DNA from 4 places in the Tardiphaga sp. 619_E2_N8_4 genome. Region 4 is predicted to be linked to each of the others. Evidence: riboswitches for the same ligand, from Rfam matches in the RefSeq annotation. Region 4 holds a riboswitch; each other region holds the start of a gene.
What was found. Region 4 has a riboswitch for cobalamin ahead of AB8A23_RS28290 (ribonucleoside-diphosphate reductase subunit alpha). Riboswitches for the same ligand answer to the same signal wherever they lie in the genome.

Region 1: it holds a riboswitch for cobalamin, as region 4 does, so the genes downstream of both, AB8A23_RS04120 (TonB-dependent receptor) here and AB8A23_RS28290 (ribonucleoside-diphosphate reductase subunit alpha) in region 4, are expected to answer to the same signal.
Region 2: it holds a riboswitch for cobalamin, as region 4 does, so the genes downstream of both, AB8A23_RS13945 (DUF1636 family protein) here and AB8A23_RS28290 (ribonucleoside-diphosphate reductase subunit alpha) in region 4, are expected to answer to the same signal.
Region 3: it holds a riboswitch for cobalamin, as region 4 does, so the genes downstream of both, AB8A23_RS14000 (TonB-dependent receptor plug domain-containing protein) here and AB8A23_RS28290 (ribonucleoside-diphosphate reductase subunit alpha) in region 4, are expected to answer to the same signal.

The regions. Positions count from the first base shown of each region.
Region 1 is NZ_JBPWQJ010000001.1:879,575-881,770, reverse strand. Features, by position in the region: gene AB8A23_RS04120 (TonB-dependent receptor) at 1-1,050, opposite strand, end outside; cobalamin riboswitch at 1,157-1,345, opposite strand; gene AB8A23_RS04115 (alkaline phosphatase D family protein) at 1,491-2,196, shown strand, end outside.
Region 2 is NZ_JBPWQJ010000001.1:2,923,574-2,925,769, reverse strand. Features, by position in the region: gene cobU (bifunctional adenosylcobinamide kinase/adenosylcobinamide-phosphate guanylyltransferase) at 1-483, opposite strand, end outside; gene AB8A23_RS13945 (DUF1636 family protein) at 480-929, opposite strand; cobalamin riboswitch at 1,039-1,229, opposite strand; gene cobT (nicotinate-nucleotide--dimethylbenzimidazole phosphoribosyltransferase) at 1,329-2,196, shown strand, end outside.
Region 3 is NZ_JBPWQJ010000001.1:2,938,276-2,940,471, forward strand. Features, by position in the region: gene AB8A23_RS14000 (TonB-dependent receptor plug domain-containing protein) at 1-1,146, opposite strand, end outside; cobalamin riboswitch at 1,179-1,382, opposite strand; gene AB8A23_RS14005 (alpha/beta fold hydrolase) at 1,429-2,196, opposite strand, start outside.
Region 4 is NZ_JBPWQJ010000001.1:5,957,945-5,960,140, reverse strand. Features, by position in the region: gene AB8A23_RS28290 (ribonucleoside-diphosphate reductase subunit alpha) at 1-1,397, opposite strand, end outside; cobalamin riboswitch at 1,517-1,731, opposite strand; gene AB8A23_RS28285 (hypothetical protein) at 1,921-2,106, shown strand; gene AB8A23_RS28280 (GlxA family transcriptional regulator) at 2,113-2,196, opposite strand, start outside.

The DNA.
Region 1 (2,196 bases), 5.1 Mb from region 4:
CTGCCACTCGGTCTTCACCTGGTTCCAGCTGTCCTGATAGCGGATGCTGCTGTCGCCGACATTGTAATTCCTGAAGCGCAGGGACTCATCGAGCTTGCCGTTGATCAGCGGTGTGCCGAAATAGCGCGACGGGCTGCGATCGCCGTAATCCGTAGAGATCGTCCAGGTGATGTCTTCGGTCTGCTTGATCTGGACGGCGGCATGCACTTCGACATTGGAGGTGTTGTCACGATCGACCCAGCCGTCCGACATGTTGCCGGTCGCGGTGATGCGATAGGCGACATCCTTGTTGATCGGTCCACCGCTATCCACTGCAATGCGCCGGGTCATGTTGCTGTCGAGCGAGATTTCGGCCTGATTGCGCGGCACCCAAAGCGGCAGTTTCGAGATGACGTTGATGGCGCCGCCGACGGCTCCTTCGCCATACATCACCGATGCCGGGCCGCGTAGCACCTCAACGCGCTCAGCTGACCAGGTATCATAGGGGAAGGTCAGCGTGCCCGAGCCGACATAGAGCCGTGTGCCGTCATACAGAGTCATCACGGTGCCGTTGCCGGTGAAGCCGCGGGTGTTGAAGGCGATGCTGCCATTGCCCGGCGCCGGGCTTGCGGTGAAGCCGGTGGCGTTCTGTGTCACGGCGTCAATCAGATTCTGCTGGCCGCGTTCGGCCATGGTTTCCGCTGAGATGACCTCGACGCTGGCCGGCGTCTGCAGGCGCGTCAGGCCGAGGCGGCTGCCGGTGGATGTGGTGCCGGTGAGGTTGAGCGTCGGCGCTGCGAAGACGGGGCCTGTCGGCGTGGCAACCGGCGCGCCGGTATTGGCGGCGACATTGCGCTGCTGCCGCGAGCGCGCAGCGCGCGATGCATTGCCGTTCGTGGCGCGGCGTGCGCGTTGAGGTGTCGCTGACGGCTGAACGACAACAGGATCGAGCGTCTGGCTCGACTGTGAGGTTTGCGACCAGCTTTCGCTCGGACACAACAAGCAGGAGAGAGCAACAGAATAAAGAAAGGGAGTATGTCGCTTCAATGCAACGGGAGAAACGGAGGTCATGAACAGGACTCGCGGTTACGTGGCACGTCACCGCAAACCAAGTCGCCCCGCCGCTTTCAAACAGGCAGTGTGACTTCCACCAGGACACCCCGCCCAATGTGCTCGCGTGTGACCACGACTGGCGGCAGGTCTCCTGGCTCGCGGGTCAGTGCCTGTCGCCGCCTTCCCAGGTGAACACCCAGTGGCTCTTGGCGCAGGCTCGCCGCTTACAGTTGCGGGGGCAGCCGCGGAATCGGGGGATCCCCTCACCGCATTCCCTTTTGATCCCCGAAGGGAACCGTCGCGTTCACGTTAAGGTGAAATTTCCAAATGTGTCAATCAAGCTGCCAGCCATTCGCAACTTGCTTTGGCGGGTGTTGATATTGCGCATCACCTGTCATCGCAGCGTCAAGTGTTCTGCCTAGCACCACGGGTGCCAGAGCCAGGATCAGGAGTTCGCCATGGCACTACGTTTATCCCGTCGTCGCTTCCTCGCGCACTCAGCCGCAGCAGGCGCAAGCTTCCTGGCGATGCCTTACCTCAGCCGTGCGGCGGATCGTCCGGTCGTGTCGCATGGCGTGCAGTCCGGCGATGTCGGGACGAGCAGCGGCATGATCTGGTCGCGCGCCGATCGCCCGGCGCAGATGATGGTGGAAGTCGCCACTACCGAATCCTTCAGCAATGCGCGCATGTTGCCGGTTATCACGGCGCTGCCCGAGAGCGATTTCACGGCGAAGTTGCTGCTCGATAATCTGCCAGCCGGGCAGGACATCTTCTACCGTGTCAAATTCCGCGATCTCTCGCATACCGACATCGTCGGCGAGCCCGTGATCGGCCGCTTCCGCACCGCGCCGGCGGATCGCCGCGATGTGTCCTTTGTCTGGGGCGGCGATGTCGCCGGCCAGGGCTGGGGTATCAATGCTGACGATGGCGGCATGGTCACCTTCGCCACCATGCGAAAGCACAACCCGGATTTCCTGATCCATTCCGGCGATACGATCTACGCCGATGGTCCGATCCTGCCTGAAACGAAACTGCCTGACGGCGCGATCTGGAAGAACACCATCACGGTGCCGGAGAAGGCGAAGGTCGCCGAAACGCTCGATGAATTCCGCGCCGCGCACAAATACAATCTGCTCGACGACAATGTCCGCGCCTTCAATGCGC
Region 2 (2,196 bases), 3.0 Mb from region 4:
GAAAGCTACATTCGGCACGGCGGCCGCGATGATCTGGTTGAGGCGGCCCTGCGCATCGCGAAAAGCGCGTCCGAGTGGCATCTCCGGCACGAGACCGAGGCCGACTTCGTTGGACACGAACACGATCGGATAGCGCGAGACATCGAGGAAGCGCACCAGGCGCTTGGCTTCGATTTCCGGATCGCGCTCGGCAAACATCAGGTTCGACAGCCACAGTGTCAGGCAATCCACCAGCACAACGCGCCCGACCGTGGCCTCACGCGTCAGCGCATCGACCAGCGCCAGCGGCTCTTCCACGGTGATCCAGCCTTCGCCGCGCTGCTTGCGATGCTGCGCGATGCGGGCATGCATCTCGTCGTCACCGGCCGTCGCAGTGGCCAGATAGATTTTCGTCAGGCCGATGCCATCGACCAGCTTTTCGGCGAAGGACGACTTGCCCGAGCGCGCACCACCCAGCACCAACGTGGTAGAGGTCGCGGTCATTTCGGCGCACGCCCATCTTCAGGCGACCACCGCATCGGCGGCACGCGCGCGACCATGCCCTTGCGCAGCACCTCGGCGCGCTCGCGCCATGGCACCAGGCCGTAGTCGGCCTTCTGATAGGACTCCACGAAAGACACCAGCGCCGCGCTGCCGCTATCGGTCTGCAGATCGCCGAACAGGAACGTGTAGCCGTCAGGGCTCGTCACCGCGACGGTTGCTGGCCGCTTGCAGACGCTGAGACACTGCACCGGACGCACCATCACGGCGGCATCGCCCTCGCCGAGCGCGGCCTTCACCGCGTCGAACATGTCCGGCCCGATGATCGTGCCGGTTTCGGCGGCCTTGCAGCTGATGCACACGCTCACGACAACGGGACCAGCCGGCACAGGGCGCGGCGGTTCGACCGAAATTTGTTCGCCAGAGATATCGGCGCTGTCGTGATCCATCACATGCTCAATTCATGCCCTCACGGGCCTACGAGCTTTGTTGGATCGCGCCGACAGCATGGCCGTCGGTTCGCTCCCGTCCGGTGCACCCCGCCCCGACGACGCCTCCAAAGCACAGTTCGTGATGGCAGGTCTCCTGGCTTGCGAGTCATAGCCTGTTGCCGCCTTCCCAAGAATTCTGAAGAATTCCCAGTGGCACCGGCGCGGGCTCGTCGCTTACAGTTGCGGGGGCAGCGCCGGCCTCAAACCGGCTTCCCTATTCACCTTCCACGCGGAAGGACCATCGCAAAAGACGCTATCTGCCGGGTGCGCCGGGGTCAACCGCGCCGACGGACTGTCGCCCGGACCTGTTGACCTTGTAGGTCGTCTTGCGTCAGTTAGGCCGCGAAAAGGAACCCTATGCCCGCTTATTCCCAGTCCTTGTGGCAGCCGCCCGCCATTGCGCCTGTTGACCCGCAGATCGCGGCAGGCATCCGCGCCGTCATCGACGGCAAGGCCAAACCGCCGGGATCGCTGGGGAGAATCGAGGACCTGGCGCTGCAGCTCGGCATGATCCGGCATCCGGGCGAGCCCCGCGGCGACAATGCCGTGCTGCTGGTCTTCGCGGGGGATCACGGACTCGTAGCCGAAGGCGTGTCGCAATATCCGTCGGCGGTCACGGTCGCGATGGTGACGACCTATCTGGCCGGCCGCGCCACGGCCAATGCTTTCGCCGCGGCCAATGACATCGGTGTGCGCGTGATCGACATCGGCGTCGCCGCCGAGCTGCCGGTGCACCCGAAGCTGGTCGATGCAAAGGTTCGCATGGGTACGGCGAATGCCGCGCGCGAGCCAGCGATGACGGCACAGCACGCGGCCGATGCGCTGACGCGCGGCTTCAGAATCGCCGTCGGTGAGATCAAGGCCGGCGCAGACATCATCGCGCTCGGCGAGATGGGAATTGGCAACACGGCCTCATCGGCACTGGTGGTTCATCGACTCGCGCCGGCCCCCCTGGATGATTGTATCGGCGTTGGCGCCGGGCAGGATGATGCCGGCATGGCGCGCAAGCGCGCGGCGATCACGAAGGCGGCAGCGCGCAGCGACGCAACTGCGCCGCTGGATGTTCTTGCCGAATTCGGCGGACTGGAAATCGCAGGCATGGCCGGAGCGATCCTCGGCGCAGCTTCGCAACGGCGGCCGGTGATCATTGACGGCTTCATCTCCAGCGCCGCGGCATTGCTCGCCGTTCGTCTGTGCCCGGCCGCACGCGACTACTGCGTCTTCG
Region 3 (2,196 bases), 3.0 Mb from region 4:
GGCTAGCAGCGGCGTCAATGGGCCGGCAACAGGCGAGATATTCGTGCTGTAGGTCTGCGCGGTCTCGGTCTGTGTCTTGGCACCATAGACGAGGGAGCCGAATGCGCCGAGCTTCAGGGTCGCCTGATATTCGGCGCCGAGACTGTTGCCGACATAATCGGAGATTTTCTCGGTGGTGTTTGCCGGCAACCTGTTGGTGCGATAGCTGACGTCGTCAAACATCCGCTCGGTGTGCGTATTCGACACGGTGACATTGTGAGTCAGAATGCCACCGAATGAATCGATGCCGACGCGTCCATAGACGGTTTGCAGCAGACGCGTCGCCGCTGACGGCGTATCCGGAAGCGTTCCCGTTGCTGCATCATAGGCCGAGCGCGTGAACGAATGGACGATGCCTGACTCAAGCCGGATGCCTTCGCCTGCATCGTAGCCGATGCGCGCCGAGCCGCCGACGCGATCGAAGCTGTCGTTTTCGAGATTCGGAAAACGTGCTTCGAGGGCAGGGATACGATAACCGTAACGCGAGAAACCGTTGCTGTGCTGACCGCCGCCGGTGAAGGCATAGGACCACGGACCGTTGGATCCGGTCAGCGATCCCTGCGTCATGACGGTGCCATAGCTGCCGGCTTCCGTGCGGACATTGACCTGCGCAGGACCGGAGCCCTTCTTGGTGATGATGTTGACCACGCCGCTCATGGCGTCTGAGCCATAGAGCGCGCTCTGTGGCCCCTTCAGGACCTCGATGCGCTCGATGGCGGAGGGCGTGAACATGGCGAATTCGAAGTCGCCCGATGCAGCCGTGGGATCGTTGACGCGGATGCCGTCGATCATCACCAGGGTCTGGCCGGTATTGCCGCCGCGCAGGCGCACATTCGCGGTGCCGCCGGGGCCGCCATTTTCGCTGATATCGAGGCCAGGCACGGTGCGCAGCGCATCGACCAGCGAGCCGGGATTGCTGGTCGCAATGGTTTCGCCTGACACCACGCTAATCGAACTGCCAGTGCGATTGAGCTGTTCGGGTGCTCTGTCCGCCGTCACTACGATTTCGGAGAGCTGCTCGGCACTGGACTGCGCATGCGCAGCACTGTGAGAGCAGGACAGAACAACAACGGCCGCAGTGCCTGCGGCCAAATTCCGGATAGTCATTTAACCCCTTCCGTCGACCCACCGTCGAACGAGTGTGAAACTCGTTACCGGCCGGTCTCCTGGCTCGCGGTGGTCTCCCGGTCCGCCTTCCCGAATCTGCGATGCAAATTCAGTGGCTTTGTGGACCCGGAATGGCCGCTTACAGTTGCGGGGGCAGCCGCGGCATAGGGGATATTTCCCCGCACCGCATTCCCGTTTCACCTCCTCGCGGAGGCACCGATAACGACAGACAGGAAGCACAGCGCGCCGCGCGGTGCAACAGCCATCACCGCGTTGTGGACTCTATTGCTCGTGCTGTAGCGCGGCGAGCACGTCGTCGGGGCGCTCGACCATCATCATGTGGCCAGTGCCGGGCAGAATCACCGTGCGGGCGTTTTTCAATGCGGCGGCCAGGGTCTTGCCGGCCTTGGCGGGAGTCATCATGTCCCGCTCGCCGAGGATGAGCGTGACCGGGATATCAAGCTGGCCTGCAGCAGTCAGCGCATTCTGGTATGTATTGCAGGCGTTGAGATCGGCGAACAACACGCCCGGCTTTGTGGCTTCGAGCACGCGCTGCGCACCGCTATGCATCCACAACCCCGGCGCGAGGCTGCCGCCGAGTTCGGCGCGAAAGCCGAGCCCCCAGATCGACACCATATCGATAGCGGAATGCTGATTGGCTTCGGCATCCTTCAACAGATCCGGGCCGACGGTCATCGTCCCTGCCGTGCCCATCAGGTCGAGGCGCGTGACTTTACCGGGATGCCGCGCTGCGGTCTCCAGCGCAATCAGCGAGCCCATGGAATGGCCGATCAGCCGCGCCGTCATTGCGCCCGCTGCATCGATCAATGCTGCGGTCCAGTCGGCGAGATCGGCGATGGTCGTGAGCGCTTCACCTTTCGAGCGACCATGGCCGGGCAGATCCGGCGCTAGTACGGCGAAGCCATGATGCGCGAACCAGCGCGTATGCAGCGCCCAGGTCGAGTGATCGAAGCCGGCACCATGGATCATCACAACGACTGGGAGGGATGGATCGAACGTGCGGCCACCATTCGCGATATAGGTCTCGTG
Region 4 (2,196 bases):
TCGATGTGCCAGGTCTCGAGATAGGCGCAGACCGCGCCCTTGCGCTTGCCGCCCTGATTGACGGCGATGGCCGTATCGTTGGCGACCTTGAGGAATGGCACCACGCCCTGGCTCTCGCCATTGGTACCCTTGATATGCGCGCCGAGACCGCGCACGCGCGTCCAGTCATTGCCGAGACCGCCGGAATATTTCGCCAGCAGTGCGTTGTCCTTCACCGACTTGAAGATGCCGTCGAGATCGTCCGCCACCGTGGTGAGGAAGCAGGACGACAGCTGCGGCCGCTGCGTACCCGAATTGAACAACGTCGGCGTCGAGGCCATGAAGTCGAACGACGACAGCAGGTTGTAGAATTCGATGGCGCGGGCTTCGCGGTCGATCTCGCGCAGCGCGAGGCCCATGGCAACGCGCATGAAGAAGGCCTGCGGCAGTTCGATGCGATTGCCCTGCACATGCAGGAAGTAGCGGTCATAGAGCGTCTGCAATCCCAGGAACTGGAACTGAAGGTCCCCTTCCGGCTTTAGCGCGGCGGCTATGCGCTTGAGATCGAAGCGCGCGAGTTCGGGATCGAGCAGCTCGGCCGCAATGCCGGTCTTGATATAGGCGCCGAAATATTCGGCGTAGCGCGTGGTCATGTCGGCCTGCGACGCGTTGGTCGGAGAGCCGTGCACAAAGGACAGGACTTCGGTGCGCAGTTTGTCGAGCAGCAGGCGGGCGCTGACAAAGGTGTAGTTCGGCTCCTGCTCCACCAGCGTGCGCGCGGCCATGATGCCGGCCAGTGCCAACTCATCCAGCGTGATGCCGTCATAGAGATTGCGGCGGGTTTCCTCCAGCACCGGGGCGGCATCGACGCCATCAAGGCCGGCGCAGGCCTCGTTGACGATCAGCGCGAGACGCGCCGAATCGAGCGGGGCGCGGGTGCCGTTGGTGAGCGTGACATGCAGCACCGGTGCGGTGGAGACGAGCGCCGGCCTGGCGGCCAGTTCTTCGGCGCGAGTGCGAGCGCGCTCCTCGCGGTACAGCACATAGGCACGGGCCACCTTGTGGTGCTCGCTGCGCATCAGCGCCAGCTCGACCTGATCCTGGACGTCCTCGATATGGAAGGTGCGGCCTTCGCCGACGCGGCGCGTCAGTGCGGCCACGACTTCGCCGGTCAGTTGTTCCACCGCCTCATGGACGCGGCGCGAGGCCGCTGCCGTGTGGCCCTCGACCGCGAGGAAAGCCTTGGTCATGGCCACGGAAATCTTGCCCGCATCGAACGGCGACACCGTGCCGTTGCGTCGGATGATCTGCATCGACGGTTCGCGCGCAGGCGCAGCGAGCGTTTCCGGCGAGAGTTGAATCAGCGGCGCATGAGCCGCATCGCGTCCGTTAGACAAAACAGAAGATGAAGTAGGCATCGGCAAGACCCCGTGTGATGCATCAAGCAATGGGGGCTGGGGCCGAAAGGACGCTGCAAAATACACGGCGGAGATCCGCCGGCATTGCCTGCAAGCGACCGCTGGGACACCCCGCCCATGGACGTTCTGGTGTCGCGGCAGGTCTCCTGGCTCGCAGGTCAATGTCTGTTTCAGCCTTCCCGATGCTTGCGCATCAGTGACTTCAATCGAAACAGACTCACTGCTTACAGTTGCGGGGGCAGCGCCGGAATATGACGCAAAACAGCGTCTTTACCGGCTTCCCTCTTAGCCACCAAGTCTTGCGACAGGGCGGACCGTGACGTCTACATTTGGTGTGACCCGCGGTGAAGTGTCAAGCGAGCATTGGCGCCGAACGCAACAAATTCGGTAGGGCTGTTGGTTCAGTGGACAACCGCTTGCGTGGCGGAAACCGCGGGGTCGTTGGCGGTTTCTGCACGATGCGATTCGTTGCCGCCGAGCACCGCGAAGCGCAGAACATCGTGATCAACCGATGGAGGGTGCGATGCGCGACCTGATGACGACCACTGAAAGGATCAACTTCAACGATTTCGTGGAGCACGCAGGCGCGCTCACGGCGTTCGAGACGACGGAGCAGATCGCCCGGCGCCGCCTCGACGAGATGCTGAACGAAGCGCTGATGGACAGCTTTCCTGCGAGCGATCCGATTTCTTCGCTGCAACTCGCCTGAGCAGAATCAAACCGCTCGAAAGCTGGCCCGATACTGGCTGGGCGTCAGACCCAGCCGTCGCACGAAAACCTGACGCATATGTTCGGCGGT